One region of the Rhizobium sp. AN80A genome, then DNA from elsewhere that is predicted to be linked to it. Evidence: riboswitches for the same ligand, from Rfam matches in the RefSeq annotation. Region 1 holds a riboswitch; the other holds the start of a gene.
What was found. Region 1 has a riboswitch for FMN ahead of ribB (3,4-dihydroxy-2-butanone-4-phosphate synthase). Riboswitches for the same ligand answer to the same signal wherever they lie in the genome.
Positions count from the first base shown of each region.

Region 2: another riboswitch for FMN. It lies ahead of P3R82_RS18035 (DMT family transporter); the one in region 1 lies ahead of ribB (3,4-dihydroxy-2-butanone-4-phosphate synthase).

Region 1 covers NZ_JASJPX010000001.1:420,500-430,261, forward strand. The annotation lists gene kdpA (potassium-transporting ATPase subunit KdpA) at 70-1,773, opposite strand; gene P3R82_RS02010 (K(+)-transporting ATPase subunit F) at 1,805-1,894, opposite strand; gene P3R82_RS02015 (hypothetical protein) at 1,911-2,036, opposite strand; FMN riboswitch at 2,265-2,408, shown strand; gene ribB (3,4-dihydroxy-2-butanone-4-phosphate synthase) at 2,519-3,145, shown strand; gene P3R82_RS02025 (helix-turn-helix domain-containing protein) at 3,325-4,251, shown strand; partial or broken gene P3R82_RS02030 (alpha-N-arabinofuranosidase) at 4,359-5,870, shown strand; gene ugpC (sn-glycerol-3-phosphate ABC transporter ATP-binding protein UgpC) at 6,116-7,216, shown strand; gene P3R82_RS02040 (sugar ABC transporter permease) at 7,209-8,144, shown strand; gene P3R82_RS02045 (carbohydrate ABC transporter permease) at 8,141-8,992, shown strand; gene P3R82_RS02050 (extracellular solute-binding protein) at 9,075-9,762, shown strand, end outside.
Region 2 covers NZ_JASJPX010000003.1:1,310,512-1,320,273, reverse strand. The annotation lists gene clpP (ATP-dependent Clp endopeptidase proteolytic subunit ClpP) at 1-454, shown strand, start outside; partial or broken gene clpX (ATP-dependent Clp protease ATP-binding subunit ClpX) at 737-2,013, shown strand; gene lon (endopeptidase La) at 2,429-4,843, shown strand; gene hupB (DNA-binding protein HupB) at 5,049-5,324, shown strand; FMN riboswitch at 5,447-5,596, shown strand; gene P3R82_RS18035 (DMT family transporter) at 5,685-6,587, shown strand; gene P3R82_RS18030 (inorganic diphosphatase) at 6,716-7,315, shown strand; gene P3R82_RS18025 (aldo/keto reductase) at 7,391-8,377, opposite strand; partial or broken gene P3R82_RS18020 (class I SAM-dependent methyltransferase) at 8,505-9,111, opposite strand; tRNA gene P3R82_RS18015 (tRNA-Val) at 9,242-9,317, opposite strand; tRNA gene P3R82_RS18010 (tRNA-Asp) at 9,709-9,762, shown strand, end outside.

The DNA of each region.
Region 1 (9,762 bases):
GCTCACGCCCCGATCGTCTGGGGCGTGCTGTCTGGTTTCGTCTGATGTGACGGAGGATCATGATCCCACCTAGAAGGTTTGGCCGGCGACCATGGCGAGGTGTTCGACGACGGGGCCGAGCGCCAGGGCCGGGAGGAAGGTCAGGCCGCCGACGATGACGATGGTGCCGACCAGCATGCCGACGAAGAGCGGGCCGTCGGTCGGAAATGTTCCTGCCGATGCCGGCACGGTCTTCTTGGCGATCAGCGATCCGGCGATTGCGAGAGCCGGGATGATGACCAGGAAGCGTCCCATCAGCATGCCCAGCCCGAGCGTGATGTTGTACCAGGGCGTGTTGCCGGTGAGGCCGCCGAAAGCCGAGCCGTTGTTGGCGGCAGCCGACGTATAGGCGTAGAGGATCTCGGAGAATCCATGCGGCCCGGCCGTTCCCACCGACGCGACGGCGGAGGGAAGCACGCTCGCGATCGCGGTGAACACCAGCATGGCGAGCGGCAGGCAGAGGATGGCGAGCACGGCCATCTTCATTTCCTTCGCCTCGATCTTCTTGCCGAGATATTCCGGCGTGCGGCCGACCATCAGGCCCGCCACGAAGACGGCGACGATGATGAACAGAACGATGCCGTAGAAGCCCGCGCCCACGCCGCCGACGATGACCTCGCCGAGCTGCATGTTGATCAGCGGAATGAGGCCGCCAAGTGCCGTGAAGCTGCCATGCATCGCATTGACCGCGCCGCAGGATGCCGCGGTGGTGATGACGGCGAAGAGCGACGACATGACGATGCCGAAACGCACTTCCTTGCCTTCCATGTTGCCGCCGCCAAGGCCGAAGGCCTGCATCAGCGGGTTGCCGGCCGCTTCCGCCCAGTAGGTCACGCCGACGCCGATGATGAAGAGCACACCCATGGCGGCAAGGATCGCCCAGCCCTGACGCTGGTTGCCGACCATGCGCCCGAAGACGTTGGTGAAGGCCGCGCCGATCACGAAGATCGACAGCATCTGCAGCATGTTCGAATAATTGTCGGGGTTTTCGAACGGGTGCGCGGAGTTGGCGTTGAAGAAGCCGCCACCATTCGTGCCAAGCATCTTGATGGCGAGCTGTGACGCCACCGGCCCGACTGCGATCGTCTGTTGCGCGCCTTCGAGCGTCGTCGCGTTGACATAGGGACCAAGCGTCTGGGGGACGCCGAGATAGACATATACCAGCGTCAACACGATGCATATGGGCAGCAGGACATAGAGCGTGACGCGGGTCATATCGACCCAGAAATTGCCTATTGCCTTGCCCGACGCGCGCGCGAAGGCGCGGATCAGCGCCACCGCGATCGCCATCCCTGTTGCCGCCGAGACGAAGTTCTGGACCGTCAGGCCCATCATCTGCGTGAGATAGGACATCGTGCTTTCGCCGCCGTAGTTCTGCCAGTTGGTATTGGCGACGAAGCTGGTGGCGGTGTTGAAGGAGAGCTCGGGCCCGACCGCTGTCATGCCCGCCGGATTAAGGGGCAGCATCCCTTGGAAACGCAGCAGCAGATAGAGCACGAGGACGCCGAGCAGATTGAACGTCAGCATCGCGAGCGTATACGACGTCCAGTGCTGGTCCTCGCGCTCGCTGGTTCCGGCGATGCGGTAAAGTTCCCGTTCGATCGGAACGAGGACGGGAGAGAGCAGGGTGCGCTCGCCGCCGAACACGCGGGTCATATAGCCACCCAGCGGCTTGACGAGCACGACAAGGATTCCGCAAAACAGCAGAATCTGTAACCATCCAATGAGGGTCATGAGACGAAACTTTCAATACGAGCGGCGACGGTCAGAAGCGCTCGGGGCGAATGAGGGCGTAGGTGAGGTAGACGGCGAGGAACACCGTCACCGCACCGCTGAGCACGTAGTCAAAAATCATGGCGTATGGCCTCGGTTCAGAGTGCGTCGCATGCCTTGACGTAGGCAAAGCAGAGCGCGAAAAAAATCACGGCGGTGCCGATCAGAACGATGTCCATCATCGGTCGCATTTCCTTCCAGATGTTTCGAAGCGGTGAGGTCATCGAGATGCCTGCAACCGGCGGACGATCTTGGTCCGCACGTGAGTTATGCTGCCGATCCGCATAAAGGGTCGAGACGGACGCCCGGCGTCCCAAATAAAAAAGCTATAAAGATTTCAGGCATCCATCCGAGCCATGGCGGCCGCAAATGATTGAACACTGCGTTCGGTCAGCGCCCCCGGTTTGGATCGTCCAGCACTTGCGGAATGCGCCTGTATTCGCTTATGGTCGCTTCGTTCTCAGGGCGGGGTGCAATTCCCCACCGGCGGTATCGAGGAAACTCGGAGCCCGCGAGCGCCTTCGGTGAAACGAAGGGTCAGCAGATCCGGTGAGATGCCGGAGCCGACGGTATAGTCCGGATGGAAGAGAGCAATGCAGCGAACGTCGCATCCGTGCGGCGTCTCCATGCTTGTTCGCCCAAGGGATGATTGTGGCCTTACGGCCATGTACGCCGCGCAAGCGGCTAACCCTTGAAAGGCATGACGTTGACTATTTCCAGGATTGAAGATGCGGTTGCCGCGATGTCGCGCGGCGAAATCGTCGTGGTCGTCGATGATCGCGACCGCGAAAACGAAGGCGATCTCGTGATCGCCTCCGAGAAGGTGACGCCGCAGGCGATCGCATTCATGATGAACCACGCCCGCGGGCTGATTTGCGTCGCGATGGAGGGCGAGCGTCTCGACGAGCTCGACATCCCGCTGATGGTTCCGCGCAACACCGAAATGTTGAAGACGGCGTTCACCGTCTCGGTCGACTACATTCCCGAAACGACCACCGGCATTTCGGCCGCCGACCGCGCCGCCACCGTTCGCGCGCTGGTGGGCTCGAATGCGCGGCCGGACGATTTCGCGCGGCCGGGCCACATCTTTCCCCTTCGCGCCCATCCCGATGGGGTCCTGTCGCGCCCCGGGCATACGGAAGCGGCCGTCGATCTCGCCAGACTGGCGGGGTTGCCGGCCTCCGGCGTGATCTGCGAGGTCGCGAACGACGATGGCACGATGGCCCGTCTGCCGGAGCTCGAGCATTTCGCCGAGCGCCATGGCCTGCACCTGATCACCATCGAGGATCTGATCGCCTACAGACGAGGCGAGGCTCCGGTCAAGGCCGCATAACATACGGCGGAGTTCAACGCCGCTCCTATGCAATCACCTCGCTCGTCATGCGAGCGAGGTGATTGTCGTCAGCTTGTCACGAAAACGTAACACGACGCTGCCGTCCCGATTGAATCTATCGAGATTGCTGATATGTAACGTAGTTCTTTATTCTCTTACCTACGTGCGATCGGAAACCCATGAGCCGCAATTTTCTTGTCGTCGATCCCGAGGAAGGCATGCCCATCCTGAAGGGGCTGGCATCGCCGGCAAGGGTTTCCGTATTGAAGCTCCTGCACGAAAAAGGCCCTCTCAACGTCAACGAAATCGCTGATATTCTTGAGTTGCCGCAGTCCAGCGTCTCGACCAACGTGCAGATGCTGGAGGAGGCGGGGCTGATCCGCACAGAGACGCAGAAGGCGCGAAAGGGCAACCAGAAGGTCTGTCACAGCGTCTATGACGAGATCCTCGTCGTCTTCAAGAATGAAATCAAGGAAACCGAACCGGATGCGATCGAGGTGGCGATGCCGCTTGGTCTCTATACCAGCTATGATGTGACCGCACCCTGCGGCCTCTGTTCGGTGGATGGCATCATCGGCCTGCTCGACGTGCCCAATACTTTCCTCGATCCGGACCGCATGAAGACGGCGCTGATCTGGTTCACGCGCGGGCATGTCGAATACCAGTTTCCCAACAATGCCAGGCTGACCAACACCCGCGTCCGCGAGATCGAGTTCGTCATGGAACTGAGTTCGGAAGTGCCCGGAACCAGCGCCGACTGGCCTTCCGATATCACGCTCACGGTCAATGGCATCGACATCGGCACCTGGACGTCTCCGGGCGATTTCGGCGACAAACGTGGGGCTTTCACGCCGGATTGGTGGAAATTGAAGGGCTCGCAATACGGCAAGCTGAAGAGCTTCCGTATCAACGACGAGGGTGCCTTCGTCGATGGGTTGCGCATTTCCGACGTGGCGCTTTCGGATCTGAAGCTCGACGAGCACCACTCGATTCGCCTGCGCATCGGCGTTCGCGACGACGCCAAGCACCCTGGCGGCATCAACATTTTCGGCCGCGGTTTCGGCAATTACGACCAGGACATCCTGCTGCGTATCAAAACACGCTAGACTGTATCCGATTTTCCGAATTTTGCCCTTGACCGCGGCCGACGCTTCCGCTTTATTCATCGTAAATTGTGATATAAATCACAAAAAATGATATGGTGGAGGATATCATGAAGGCGGCGGTTATCGCGCACAGCAAATACACGATCTCGGACATCGATCCGCGCCTGTACGGCTCGTTTATCGAGCACCTGGGCCGCGCCGTCTATACCGGCATCTATGAACCCGGTCACGAGACCGCCGACGAAAACGGCATGCGCAGGGACGTGATCGATCTGGTCAAGGAGCTCAACGTTCCGATCGTGCGCTATCCCGGCGGCAACTTCGTGTCGGCCTATAATTGGGAAGACGGCATCGGCCCGAAGGAAAGCCGCCCGACGCGCCTCGATCTTGCCTGGCACACCTCCGAAAGCAACCAGGTCGGCATGCACGAATTCGCCGACTGGTGCGTCTCGGCCAAGACCGAGATGATGCTGGCCGTCAATCTCGGCTCGCGCGGCCTCGATGAAGCCCGCAATTTCCTCGAATATGTCAATCATCCCGGCGGCAGCGAGTGGAGCGACAAGCGCATCGCCAATGGCCGCTCCGAGCCCTGGGACGTCAAGCTCTGGTGCCTCGGCAACGAGATGGACGGCCCCTGGCAGATCGGTCACAAGACCGCCGACGAGTATGGCCGGCTGGCGCATGAAACCGCCAAGGCGATGCGCGCCTTCGACAGCTCGCTCGAACTCGTCGTCTGCGGCTCGTCCAACGCCCATATGCCGACCTATCCGGAATGGGAGGCGACCGTTCTCGATCACACCTATAACGAGGTCGATTACATCTCGCTGCACATGTATTTCGGAGAATCGCGCAAAGAACACGGCGAACTATCTCGCCCGCAGCATCGAACTCGACAACTACATCGGCACGGTTGCCGGCGTCATCGACTATATCAAGGCGAAGAAGCGCTCGACCAAGGACGTCTACATCTCCTTCGACGAGTGGAACGTCTGGTACCACTCCAAGGAGCGCGACAAGGCGACGCTCGCGGGCGCCAATGGCTGGCCGCACGCGCCGGCGCTGCTCGAGGACGATTATAACTTCGAGGACGTGCTGCAGGTCGGCTGCATCCTGAACACCTTCATCAACCGCGCCGATGTCGTGAAGATCGCCTGCCTGGCGCAGCTGGTCAACGTCATCGCGCCGATCATGACGACGCCGGCCGGCGCGGCATGGCGCCAGACGATCTTCTACCCCTACTACTTCGCCTCGGTCTATGGCGCGGCACGGCCCTGAAGTTGATGGTCGACAGCCCGACTTACGAGGTCGACGACGTCGGCAGCGTTCCCTACCTCGACGTCTCGGCCGTCCACGACAAGGGCGCCGGCGTCGTTACCTTCTTCATCGTCAACCGTCACGGTACGGAAGCGCTTGATCTCGACGTCAGCCTGCTCGAATTCGGCAACCTCAAGGTCATCGACGATCAGGTCATTGCCCATTCGGATCTCGCCATCACCAACACGGCCGAAAAGCCGGACAATGTCGTTCCGGTGAAGGCCAGCGGCTCCGCATTCGCCGATGGCAAGCTGACGGCGAAGATCGCGCCTTTGTCCTACCGCGTGATCCGGCTGCAGGCCTGATTATAAATCACGATATCTGATACATATCGAAGATATGTTGACATCGAAGTTGTATGATTTAACGTCGACGCACCAGATTTGACGTGCCACTGGGAGGAAAAGATGGGAGCTACCGCTTCTGTTTTGGCACCATCATGGACGAAGGGCGGCCTGCTCGTCGAGGCAGGCGCCATTCGAGCCGTTTCGTGCCAACCATGTGTTCATATCGGATTTTCGGATTCCGACTGCATCTTGGGAGCAGCCGGATGACGGCCAATATCGAAATCAGCAATGTCAGCAAGCGCTATGGTTCGATGACCGTGCTCGACGGCTTGTCGCTGTCGATCAAGGCCAACGAGTTCATGGTCTTCCTCGGCCCCTCCGGCTGCGGGAAATCCACGCTTCTGAGGATGATCGCCGGGCTTGAGAGTGTCGATGACGGCACGATCTCGATCAACGGCGAGCGCATCGATACGCTGCCACCCGGCCAGCGCGACATCGCCATGGTGTTCCAGAGTTACGCGCTCTATCCGCACATGACGGTCGCTGACAACATGGCCTTCGGGCTGCGCAACATCGCGGTTCCATCGGATGTGATCACGGCGCGCGTGGCCGAGGCCGCCCGTATGCTCGAGATCGGTCATCTCCTGGAACGTAAGCCTGGCCAGCTCTCCGGCGGCCAGCGCCAGCGCGTCGCCATCGGCCGCGCCATCGTCAAGGAACCCAAGGCATTCCTGTTCGACGAGCCATTGTCCAACCTCGATGCGGCGTTGCGCGTCCGCACACGCGTCGAACTGGCGCAGCTTCGCAACCGCGTGAAGTCGACGATGATCTTCGTGACCCACGACCAGATCGAGGCGATGACGCTGGCCGATCGCATCGTCGTCATGAACAACCGCAAGATCGAGCAGATCGGCACACCGATGGAGATCTACTCCCGCCCGGCCAGCCGCTTCGTCGCGACTTTCGTCGGTTCGCCGACGATGAACTTTCTCGATGTCGGCATAGCGGAAGAGAACGGCTTCATCACCGCCAAATTGCCTGATGGCACGCAACTCAAGACCGCCATCCGCGCCGCCGGTCTCGGTGGCGGCAACCATGCGCTCGGCATTCGCGCCGAGGCGGTGAAGATCGCCAACGGCGTCCCCGCCACCACCAGGGGCAAGGTCGATGTGCTCGAACGCCTGGGCGATCGCACGCTGCTCTATACCAGGCTCACGGATGGCAGCGTCATCGTCGCCGAGGATATCGGCAACAGCCGTGTCGCGATCGGCGACGAAGTCGGGCTGACGCTCGACGGCGGCAGAACGCATCTATTCAACGACGACGGCCGCGCCTGGCACAATGAGGAGCCGGGCCATGGCTGAGACGACGCTGTCAGCCACCGGCACGCTCGCCAAGGCTTCCGCCCGCCTGAAGGTGCAGAACATCAACGCCCCGCTCTGGCGCAACGCGATCTTCGTTCTGCCCTATCTGTTCTTCTTCGTGACGCTGCTCATCGTGCCGCTCTTCTGGGGCATCTGGCTGAGCCTGCACAAGGCGGATGCCTTTGGCGTCGGCCGTTTCGTCGGGATCGACAACTATCTCAGGCTGTTTCGCGACAAGATCTTCATCCAGGCGATCGGCAACACCTTCTACTTCGTGCTCCTGACTGTCCCGGCGCTCGCCATCATCGGCCTGATGCTGGCGCTGGCCTTGAACCGCAAGACGCGCACGGCGGCCGCCCTTCGCACGATCTACTTCTCGTCGTCGGTTCTGTCGGTGACCATCGTCACGCTGATCTGGCGTATCGTCTTCATCGGCAATTTCGGCCTGCTCGCCACCATCTATGGCTGGTTCGGCGCCACGCCTCCGGCGTTTCTTTCCGATCCGAAGCTGGCGATGATCGGCATAGCCATCGCCACCATCTGGTGGTGCATCGGCCTGCCGATGATGCTGTTCCTCTCCGCCCTGCAGCAGATTCCGGGCGATATCTACGAAGCGGCGGCGCTCGACAATGCCAGCCGCTGGCGCACGCTCTGGTACATCACGCTGCCGTCCATCCGCCGCACCTTCGCGCTGGTCGTGATCATCCAGATCGTCCTGCAGTTCCAACTCTTCGGTCAGGCCAAGCTGATGACCAACGGCGGCCCGAACAACGTCTCCAAGCCGATCGTCTTCTACATCTACGAAGCGGCCTTCACCAAATGGGATCTCGGGCTGGGTGCTGCCGCCTCCGAAATCCTCTTCATGCTGATCCTCGTCGCCGCCATGGCGCAGTACGTCATTTCGCGCCGAAAGGGAGAAGAAGGATGAGTCTCGCGACAGGTGGCAATATGGTCGGCCGCTCGCTGGGCGACCGCGTGATCCTTTTCCTCGCCATTCTCTGCGCGCTGGTGATGCTTGCGCCGGTGCTGTGGGTGATCGGCCTGTCGCTGAAGGACAACAAGGAGCTGATGGCGGATATGAACTCCGTCTTCAACGCGCCCTACACGATCGGCAACTATATCAATATCCTGGCGACATCGTCGGTGTTCCGCTGGGTGCTGAACAGCGTGATCGTCGCAGGCGGGCTTACCATCGGAACGCTGGTGTTGTCGTCGCTCGCCGGATACGGCTTCGCGCGGCTGAACTTTCCCTATCGCAACACGCTGTTCATCATCGTGCTCCTGGGGCTGGCGGTTCCGGAACAGGCGGTGCTCATCGCCCGCCATCAGTTGTTCAGCTGGCTGAAGTTCCACAACACCTATCAGGGACTGATCCTGCCCGGATTGTCAGCGCCGTTCGGCGTGTTCCTGATGACCCAGTATTTCCGCGCCATCCCCAAGGAGCTCGACGAAGCGGCACTGCTCGACAATGCCAGTCGCTTCAAGATCTTCTGGAAGGTGCTTTTGCCATTGACGGTTCCGGCCCAGGCGACGCTCGGCATCTTCACCTTCCTCGGCGCCTGGAACGATTACTTCTGGCCGCTGATCTCGGGCACGAAGAAGGAAATGTATACGCTGACGGTCGGCATCGCATCGACACAGACCAACTTCGCGCAGTCCGAAGGCCTCGGCTTTCTGATGTCGCAGGCCGTCTTTGCCAGCGCGCCGATCCTCGTTCTCTACCTGTTTTTCCAGAAATACATCGTGACCGCGGTCTCCGGCGCCGCCGTGCGCTGAGGCTTGAAGCGGTGACGTCGAAACCGGCTTCCCGGGAGGAGGCCAGCCAAAGGGGCAAAGCCCCGAAGAGGAGGAGAAGGGCATGACACATACATTGAGGAAATACATGCTGGCGGCGGCGTCGGTGATCGCGCTTGCCGGCGCGTCAACGCCGGCCTTCGCCGCCACGGAGCTTACCGTGCAACGTTTCTTTGGGGCCTGCGATGCCGATTGGGGCACCAACACCGATGTCAGCAAGGCCGTCGGCGAGTGCGGTATCATCACCTCGCTGATCAACAAGTTCAACGCCGACAATCCCGATGTGCGCGTGACCGTGACCACGGTCGAATGGCCGGGCTACGACCAGCTCACCGCGCAGTTCGCCGCGGGCGATCCGCCCGACATCGTCACCATCCACCAGTCCGTGCTTGCCGACTACCAGAGCAAGGGCCTGATCATGCCGCTCGACGACGTGCTGAAGTCCGTAGGCGTCGCGCCGACCGACTTCACCGAAGCCAGCCTCGGCGGCGTGACGAAGGAAGGCAAGATCTACGGCCTGCCGATCGACAACTGGACCATGCTCTACCACATCAACATGGACCTCTTCAAAAAGGCCGACCTCGTCAACGCCGACGGCACGCCCAAGCTGCCGACCAGCCCGGAAGAGCTTCTGGCACAAGCCAAGCAGTTCCGCGAAAAGACCGGCAAGCCCTACTTCGTCCAGAACCTCGCCAACGAAGTCGCGCTCTACACGCGCAACCTCTATACCTACCTCTTCCAGCAGGATTCCA
Region 2 (9,762 bases), on a different contig from region 1:
AAACCCCAAGAAGGAAATCGCGCTCTACATCAATTCGCCGGGTGGCGTCGTCACCGCCGGCATGGCGATCTACGATACGATGCAGTTCATCAAGCCTGCCGTGTCGACGCTGTGCATCGGCCAGGCCGCGTCCATGGGCTCGCTGCTTCTGGCGGCCGGTGACAAGGACATGCGTTTCGCCACGCCGAACTCGCGCATCATGGTTCACCAGCCGTCGGGCGGCTTCTCGGGCCAGGCCTCGGACATCGAACGTCATGCGCGCGACATTCTCAAAATGAAGCGCCGCCTCAACGAAGTCTACGTCAAGCACACGGGCCGGACGTACGAGGAAGTTGAAAAGACGCTCGACCGTGACCATTTCATGGATGCGGCGGAAGCCAAGGACTGGGGCGTGATCGACAAGGTCCTGACGTCTCGTGTCGAGATCGAAGGTGACACGCCTAGTCAGAACTAGGGATGGTGTTTTCTCCGCCACAGTTCTATCTCATTTGTGATCGAACTAGGGAATAAACCGAGTGGCGGGTGAACCAATCTCAAGTATTAATGCTATGTTGAATTCTTATGACATAGCATTTGGCTTCGAAGGGGAGTTCGTTGCCGCCGGGGCCATGACGGCCTAGTCTGGACCCGGTTCGTACCCTTGACGGCCTTGGCCGGCTGTAGCTCCAAGTGGGGGCAGGCCAATGAGTGGACCGCACTTTCACCTTGAAATGCGGCGTGCTGGAAGGAAAGTGATATGAGCAAAGTCAGCGGCAGCAACGGCGGCGACTCTAAGAACACCCTGTACTGCTCCTTCTGCGGAAAGAGCCAGCACGAAGTCCGGAAGCTGATTGCCGGACCGACAGTTTTCATCTGCGATGAATGCGTCGAATTGTGCATGGACATCATCCGCGAGGAAAACAAGTCCTCGATGGTCAAGTCCCGTGACGGCGTTCCCACGCCCCAGGACATCATCAAGGTCCTCGACGAATACGTCATCGGCCAGCGCCAGGCGAAGAAGATCCTGTCCGTTGCCGTGCACAACCATTACAAGCGTCTCGCGCACGCCACGAAGAACGGCGAAATCGAGCTTGCGAAGTCGAACATCATGCTGGTCGGCCCGACCGGTTGCGGCAAGACCTATCTTGCCCAGACGCTCGCCCGCATCATCGACGTTCCCTTCACGATGGCCGATGCCACGACGCTGACCGAAGCCGGCTATGTCGGTGAAGACGTCGAAAACATCATTCTGAAGCTTCTGCAGGCCGCCGACTACAACGTCGAGCGCGCGCAGCGCGGCATCGTCTACATCGACGAAGTCGACAAGATCTCGCGCAAGTCCGACAACCCGTCGATCACCCGCGACGTGTCGGGCGAAGGTGTGCAGCAGGCGCTTCTGAAGATCATGGAAGGCACGGTTGCCTCGGTTCCCCCGCAGGGTGGCCGCAAGCATCCGCAGCAGGAATTCCTGCAGGTCGACACCACGAACATCCTGTTCATCTGCGGTGGCGCCTTTGCTGGTCTCGACAAGATCATCTCGGCCCGTGGCGAAAAGACCTCGATCGGCTTCGGCGCGAGCGTTGCCGCTCCGGATGACCGTCGCGTCGGCGAAGTGCTGCGTGAACTGGAGCCGGAAGATCTCGTCAAGTTCGGCCTGATCCCCGAGTTCATCGGTCGTCTGCCGGTTCTGGCGACGCTCGAGGACCTCGATGAAGACGCGCTGATCCAGATCCTGTCGGAGCCGAAGAACGCGCTCGTCAAGCAGTATCAGCGCCTGTTCGAGATGGAAGATGTCGAACTGACCTTCCACGAGGACGCCCTTCGCGAAATCGCCCGCAAGGCGATCACCCGCAAGACCGGCGCCGCGGCCTGCGTTCGATCATGGAAAAGATCCTGCTCGACACGATGTTCGAACTGCCGACGCTCGAAGGCGTACGCGAAGTCGTCATCTCCGACGAAGTCGTCCGCGGCTCCTCGCGTCCGCTCTACATCTACGCTGATCGCCAGGAAGAAAAGGCCAACGCCTCGGCCTAAGTATCAGCGCGATACGAAGCGTGAATTCAAGGGGCTTGCCGTTGGCAGGCCCCTTTCTATTTGAAAAACCGTTCGCGGCACCTGCAAATGCCGATAAAACTTGCTGATGAAGCCCGAAACCACGTTCGTTGCCGTTGCGAATTCATCCGCCCTTGGCAATTATGGAATGATTCCGTTGGTGTGTTTCGGCGTTGTATTTTAGCCGGTTCGGAAATGGTCAGCGCCGGTCCAGCTAGGCGCGACATAGTGAGGTGTTCCGTTGTAGCATAGCTGTCATGTCCAAGCGGACACGGGCCATGTGGCAGCTTGAAAAGCATAGTCAGAACCTCCACTTGTTAATCCAAGTGAGAGTGCGGCCGGTCCCAAACGGCCGCGCCAGAAGAGCCCGGCAACGGGACGATGGAAAGGAAATAAAATGACGAAGAAAACGTCAGTTGCGAGCACCGCTTATCCAGTATTGCCCCTGCGCGACATCGTGGTCTTTCCGCACATGATCGTACCTCTCTTCGTAGGCCGCGAGAAATCGATCCGCGCGCTCGAGGAAGTCATGGGCTCGGACAAGCAGATCATGCTCGTCACGCAGATCAATGCCAGCGACGATGATCCCGAACCGTCCGCCATCCACAATGTCGGTACCGTCGCCAATGTTCTGCAGCTGCTGAAGCTTCCCGACGGAACCGTCAAGGTTCTCGTCGAAGGCCGCGCGCGCGCCGAAATCGACGCCTACACCGACCGCGAGGATTTCTACGAAGCCCTCGGTCACGTGCTCGAGGAGCCGCACGACGATCCGGTCGAACTGGAAGCGCTGAGCCGCTCGGTCGTGTCCGAGTTCGAGAGCTACGTGAAGCTCAACAAGAAGATCTCGCCCGAAGTTGTTGGCGCCGCCAGCCAGATCGACGATTATTCGAAGCTGGCCGATACGGTTGCCTCGCACCTGTCGATCAAGATCACCGAGAAGCAGGAGATGCTGGAAACCACCAGCGTCAAGGCACGCCTCGAAAAGGCGCTCGGCTTCATGGAAGGTGAGATCTCGGTCCTTCAGGTCGAGAAGCGCATCCGCTCGCGCGTCAAGCGCCAGATGGAGAAGACCCAGCGCGAATACTACCTGAATGAGCAGATGAAGGCGATCCAGAAGGAGCTCGGCGACGGCGAGGAAGGCCGCGACGAGATGGCCGAGCTGGAAGAGCGCATCTCCAAGACCAAGCTCTCCAAGGAAGGTCGCGAGAAGGCGGATGCCGAGCTGAAGAAGCTGCGTCAGATGAGCCCGATGTCGGCGGAAGCCACCGTCGTGCGCAACTATCTCGATTGGCTGCTCGGTATTCCGTGGTCGAAGAAGTCGAAGATCAAGACGGATCTCAACAACGCCGAAAAGATCCTCGAAGCCGATCACTTCGGTCTCGACAAGGTCAAGGAGCGCATCGTCGAGTATCTGGCTGTCCAGGCCCGCGCGACCAAGATCAAGGGCCCGATCCTGTGCCTCGTCGGACCTCCGGGTGTCGGCAAGACCTCGCTCGCCCAGTCGATCGCCAAGGCGACCGGCCGTGAGTATGTCCGCATGGCGCTCGGTGGCGTTCGTGACGAAGCTGAAATCCGCGGTCACCGCCGCACCTACATCGGCTCGATGCCCGGCAAGGTCATCCAGTCTATGAAGAAGGCGAAGAAGTCAAACCCGCTCTTCCTGCTCGATGAAATCGACAAGATGGGCCAGGATTTCCGCGGCGATCCGTCGTCGGCTCTGCTCGAAGTGCTCGATCCGGCACAGAACTCGACCTTCATGGACCACTACCTCGAGGTCGAATACGATCTGTCCGACGTGATGTTCATCACGACGGCGAATACGCTGAACATTCCGGCACCTCTCATGGACCGCATGGAAGTCATCCGTATCGCCGGCTACACCGAGGACGAAAAGCGCGAGATCGCCAAGCGGCACCTGCTGCCGAAGGCCATCAAGGAACATGCTCTGCAGCCGAACGAATTCTCGGTTTCGGACGATGCCCTGATGGCGATTAGCCAGCAGTACACACGCGAAGCCGGTGTCCGTTCGTTCGAGCGTGAACTGATGAAGCTCGCCCGCAAGGCGGTCACCGAGATCATCAAGGGTAAGACGAAATCGGTCGCGGTTACCGCCGAGAACATTTCGGACTATCTGGGCGTTCCGCGCTTCCGTCACGGCGAAGCCGAGGGCGAGGATCAGGTCGGTGTCGTCACCGGTCTGGCCTGGACCGAGGTTGGTGGTGAACTGCTGACGATCGAAGGCGTCATGATGCCGGGCAAGGGTCGCATGACCGTGACCGGCAACCTGAAGGACGTGATGAAGGAATCGATTTCTGCGGCGGCGTCCTACGTTCGCTCGCGTGCCGTCGATTTCGGCATCGAGCCGCCGCGCTTCGACAAGTCGGATATCCACGTCCACGTGCCGGAAGGGGCGACCCCGAAGGACGGCCCATCGGCCGGCGTCGGCATGGCAACGGCGATCGTCTCGATCATGACCGGCATCCCTGTTCGTAAGGACGTGGCGATGACCGGCGAGATCACGCTTCGTGGTCGCGTCCTGCCGATCGGCGGATTGAAGGAAAAGCTGCTCGCCGCGCTGCGCGGTGGCATCAAGACTGTTCTGATCCCGGAAGAAAACGCCAAGGACCTGGCGGAGATTCCGGACAATGTGAAGAACAATATGGAGATCATCCCTGTGTCCCGCATGGGCGAGGTGATCAAGCATGCTCTGGTCCGCAGACCGGAGGCGATCGAGTGGGATGGCACGGTGGAAACGCCTGTCATCGCAACGGTCGAAGGGCTCGACGAGACCGGCGCATCCATCGCTCATTGAGCCTTGTTTGCCACATTCGTGCCCTATTGCTTAAAAACCCTGAAAAGGCTGGCATTTTTGCCAGCCTTTTTTTGTGAAAACCGTACGGAGACGCTTGCTTTTCCTTGATTTGCAGGCTCTTTGGGGTGCGGCGGGCCTGATGCACCAACTTCCGTGCCCGGCTATAGATTTGAGTCGTTTCGAACCATTTGAAAGGGGTGGAAACATGAACAAGAATGAACTCGTGTCCGCAGTTGCCGAAAAGGCAGGACTCTCGAAGACCGATGCCGCTTCGGCCGTCGACGCTGTTTTCGAAGTTGTCCAGGCTGAGCTCAAGGGCAAGGGCGACGTTCGCCTCGCTGGTTTCGGTAGCTTCACCGTTTCCCATCGCGCAGCCACCAAGGGCCGCAATCCGTCGACCGGCGCTGAAGTCGACATTCCGGCTCGCAACGTGCCGAAGTTCACGCCCGGCAAGGGCCTGAAGGAAGCCGTCAACGGCTGATTGGATTTGCTTGGCCGCCGGGCAACGAGACCGGCAGCTCAAGTATTCGAAGGGTTCGGCGAAAGCCGGACCCTTTTCGCATTTGCGAGCCTTGCCGCGATCGCCTGTTTGAACTACGCATGGATCATTCTCAGGGCGGGGTGCAATTCCCCACCGGCGGTAAGAGCGCAAGCTTGAGCCCGCGAGCGCCTTTTCATCTCAGGTGAGAAGGGTCAGCAGATCCGGTTGAATTCCGGAGCCGACGGTCATAGTCCGGATGAAAGAGAATGAGCAGGGTACGCGGGGCGGCATCGTCCGCCGCGTCGGCACCCGCGTTCATGCGTCCTGATTTATGTTGGTCCCTTTGTTCGGATGAATGACATGAATCAGACTACCCCGATTTCCGCATCCGCATCGCGTGCGCTTGCCGGTGCAAGCTGGATGGTGCTTGCCGGCATTGCCTTTGCCGTTCTCAACATCGTCACCCAGTGGCTGACGATGACCCTGGTCTTTCCCTCCGCCTCGGTCGCCTTCTGGCAATACGCCTTCGCGCTCGTCTTTTCGCTGCCCTTTCTGTGGAAGACGGGCCTTGCGGCGATGCGCACCCAATATCCCTGGCGCCACGTCGTTCGCGTCGTGCTGGCGGCACTCGGCGTGCAGACCTGGGTCGCCGGTCTTGCGAGCGTGCCGATCTGGCAGGCCATCGCGCTGGTCATGACCTCGCCCTTCTTCATCATCCTCGGCGCCCGCCTGTTCCTGGGCGAACAGGTCGGCGCCGCCCGCTGGAGCGCCACGGCCTGTGGCTTCGCTGGCGCCATGATTATCCTGCAGCCCTGGTCGGACAGTTTCAGCTGGGCGGCCCTTTTGCCGATCGTCTCTGCATTGCTATGGGGCGCCTCGTCGCTGATCACCAAGAGCCTGACGGGAATAGAAAGGCCGGAGACGATCACCGTGTGGCTGCTGGTCCTGCTCACACCGGTCAATGGCGGCCTTGCCCTCGCGGCCGGATTCGCGATGCCAACAGGCACGGTATTGATGTTGCTCGTCGCGGCCGGTCTGCTGACTGTCATGGCGCAATATCTCCTGACGCTGGCCTACAGCGCCGCCGATGCCGCCTATGTCCAGCCCTTCGACGACCTGAAGCTGCCGCTCAACGTTCTCGCCGGCTGGGTGGTCTTCGGCTATGCGCCGGCGGGCTACTTGTGGCTCGGCGCCTGCTTGATTCTGGCGGCCTCGCTTTTCATCATGCGTCACGAGATGAAGCGCGAACGCGGCGCCGCATAGGCGTTGGATGGGCGATCACGAGAATGTCATTTGGATCGCCCCGGGCGCCTGAGACATGTCACATCGCTGTAATGCAAACCCCATAGGCGGATGGCGTTTCTTCGCAATACCAATTGAGGGTATCTCCTATGAAGGCAATTATTTCTGCGGCCGCTGCCGTTCTTCTCACGGCCGGCGTCGCCGCCGCTGCCGACGTTTCCTATCTCGATTTCCCGCAGCCGAACGACGATAGCAAGGAGTTCTTCACGGCGATCGAAATTCCGCAGGGAAGCTTCACCAAGTACGAAATCGACGCCAAGACCGGCCGCATCATCGTGGATCGCTTCCAGTCGATGCCGGTCATCTATCCGGCCAACTACGGCTCCATCACCAGCTCGCTCGGCGGTGACGGCGATCCGCTCGACGCACTCGTCTACACGCGCGAACCGGTCGTTCCGGGCGCCATCATCCGGGTTCGTGCCATCGGCGTGCTGAAGATGGTCGACGGTGGAGATCAGGACGACAAGATCGTTGCCGTTCCGGCCAGCGCCATCGATCCCACCTACGACAAGATCAAGGAAATCAGCGATCTTCCCGAGATCGAGCAGGAGCGCCTGCAGGCCTTCTTCCGCGTCTACAAGCAGCTGCCGGCAAAGCGCAAGGTTGTCGAGGTCAACGGCTTCGACAGCGCCGAGAAGGCACAGGCCGAAGTCGCCGCCTCCATCAAGGCCTTCGCCGAAAAGAAGTAATTCGGGCAAACCCCGGATAAGGAAATGGCCGGGTCGCTGCCCGGCCATTTCTGTTTTGCATGAAGGACGCGGCTGTTACCAGCGCTGGTGCACATGCGGAGCGATCAGCCGCTCGTAGATTTCGTGGCTCGCTGCCATCACCTCGTTCGTCAGCGGCGCCAGGCCGGCGGCCGCCGCATTGGCCTTTGCCTGTTCGGCGTTACGAGCGCCTGGAATGACCACCGTGACGGCGTCGCTCATCAGGATCCAGCGCAGCGCGAATGCCGCCATCGTGGCGCCGGCGGGAACCAGCTTGCGAACCTCCTCGACCGCCTGCAGGCCGACCTCGAACGGCACGCCCGCAAAGGTCTCGCCGACATCGAATGCCTCGCCGTGCCGGTTGAAGTTGCGATGGTCGTCGCTTGCGAACGTCGTCTCGCGGCTGATCTTGCCGGAAAGCAGGCCGCTTGCCAGCGGAACGCGCGCGATGACGGCGATGTTCTTGCGCCGCGCCTCCTGGAAGAACAGATGGCTCGGGCGCTGGCGGAAGAGATTGTAGATGATCTGGATGCTGACCACGCCGGGAAACTCAATCGCCTTCAGCGCCTCCTCGACCTTCTCGACGCTGACGCCATAGCCGCAGATCTTGCCGGCCTTCTGCAGCTCGTTCAGCCCGTCGAAGACATCGGGACGATAAAGCACCTCGGTGGGCGGGCAGTGCAACTGCACGAGATCGAGACTGTCGACCCTGAGGTTCTTCAGGCTGCGGTCGATGAAAGCTTCGAGATTGGCCTTGGTATAGCCATCGGCCACATGCGGATTGAGTCGCCGGCCGGCCTTGGTGGCGACCATCGGGCGCTCGCCGCCACGGCTCTCGAGCACATCGGCGATAATTTTCTCCGAGCGGCCGTCGCCATAGACGTCGGCCGTGTCGATGAAGGTTATCCCGGCATCGAGCGCCGCATTGAGCGCCGCGCGACCGTCCGCCTCGCTGACGTCGCCCCAGGCGCCGCCGATCTGCCATGCGCCGAAGCCGACATTGGTTACGGTATGCGGCAGGTGGCCGAAAGAATGCTGCTTCATTGGAATGATCCTCCTCGTTTCGCCATTGGCACTATCAGTCCGCACAAAGGCCGACAAGCGCTTGAGAGGAAGGAGATAGGGCAGGGCGGAACGTCCGCCTCTGCCGCTCCCCGTGAAGTGGCCCGACTCAGAGCCGCTTCAGGCAGAAGGAGAAGTGCGCGTGCGATTCGACGGTGAGGAATTCGAACTGCCAGCCATAGTCCTTGCAGAACTTGGTCACGGCTTCGACGACGCCGTAGACGATCGGCTTCACCGTGTTGCCGGTGCAGAAATCATGGCCGGCAATGCGGCCGGTCCGCTTGACCTTGCGGTCGCACAGCAGCAGTTCCTGCCAGGTCAGTTCGAACGAGTGATCGGTGTCGATATAGGCCCAGTCGAGAAAATCGTCCTCGAACTCCGCGAGCTTCTCCAGCGAAGTGCCCTGCATAAGGTGCAGCTGCCCGCTTTCGATCTCTTTGGCGAACTGCGTGTGGATCTGATCGAGACCCGAGCTGTAGCGGTCCATGCTCCAGGGATCGATGAGATAGAGCTGCGCCGGACGATTCTTTTCGGAGAATCTCCGCCGTGTATTCCCCGAACGCCGCGCCGATTTCCACGGCCACGCCGCCGTTTGGAATGCGATAGAGCAATTCGCCGCGATCCGGCAGCAGACGCGCGTTTTCCATATGATGGGCGCTGAGCTGCGTGCGCGGCATGGCCGCCCGCTGCGCCTGGCGATCTTCGCGTGTTTTCATGATTCCGTCTCCGCCTGAAGCACATGAGGTGCCGTTCGATTTGGCCGGAACCTAATCGTCGGAAACGCGATTAGCAACCGCGGCCAAGGGAAAGCCCAAGGTCTGTCAATCACATAAAGGGGAGAGAAAATGGTGGGCGATGAGAGACTCGAACTCCCGACATCCTCGGTGTAAACGAGGCGCTCTACCAACTGAGCTAATCGCCCTCCGCGGTGCGGATCATGTCCGCCGCGTCGATGGCCGTGATCTATGCGGATCGCGGACAAACCGCAAGAGCGTTTGTGAAGATTTTTTGATTTTTTTCGATCGACGTCCGCCGACCTCCCGGTTTCCCGACACTTGCGGCTGTGGAAAACAAAATCGACAAGGGCAGGGCGGTTCGTTGGTCGATCGCGGAGGAAGCAGTGCGCGAAAGCATACATATAAGTGGGCGATTTCGGATGTGATTTCATTCACCCACAAACAAATCGCAGGCTGTCATCGTTTTGTCTCCAAACCTGCTTGACACTCAAATGCGAACCCCGTAGTTAGCCGCTCATCGAAGCGGCAAGCTGCTTTGACACGGACGCGAAAGCCTCCGGATCGCTTGAAATGAATGCGGGTGTAGCTCAGTCGGTTAGAGTGCCGGCCTGTCACGCCGGAGGTCGCGGG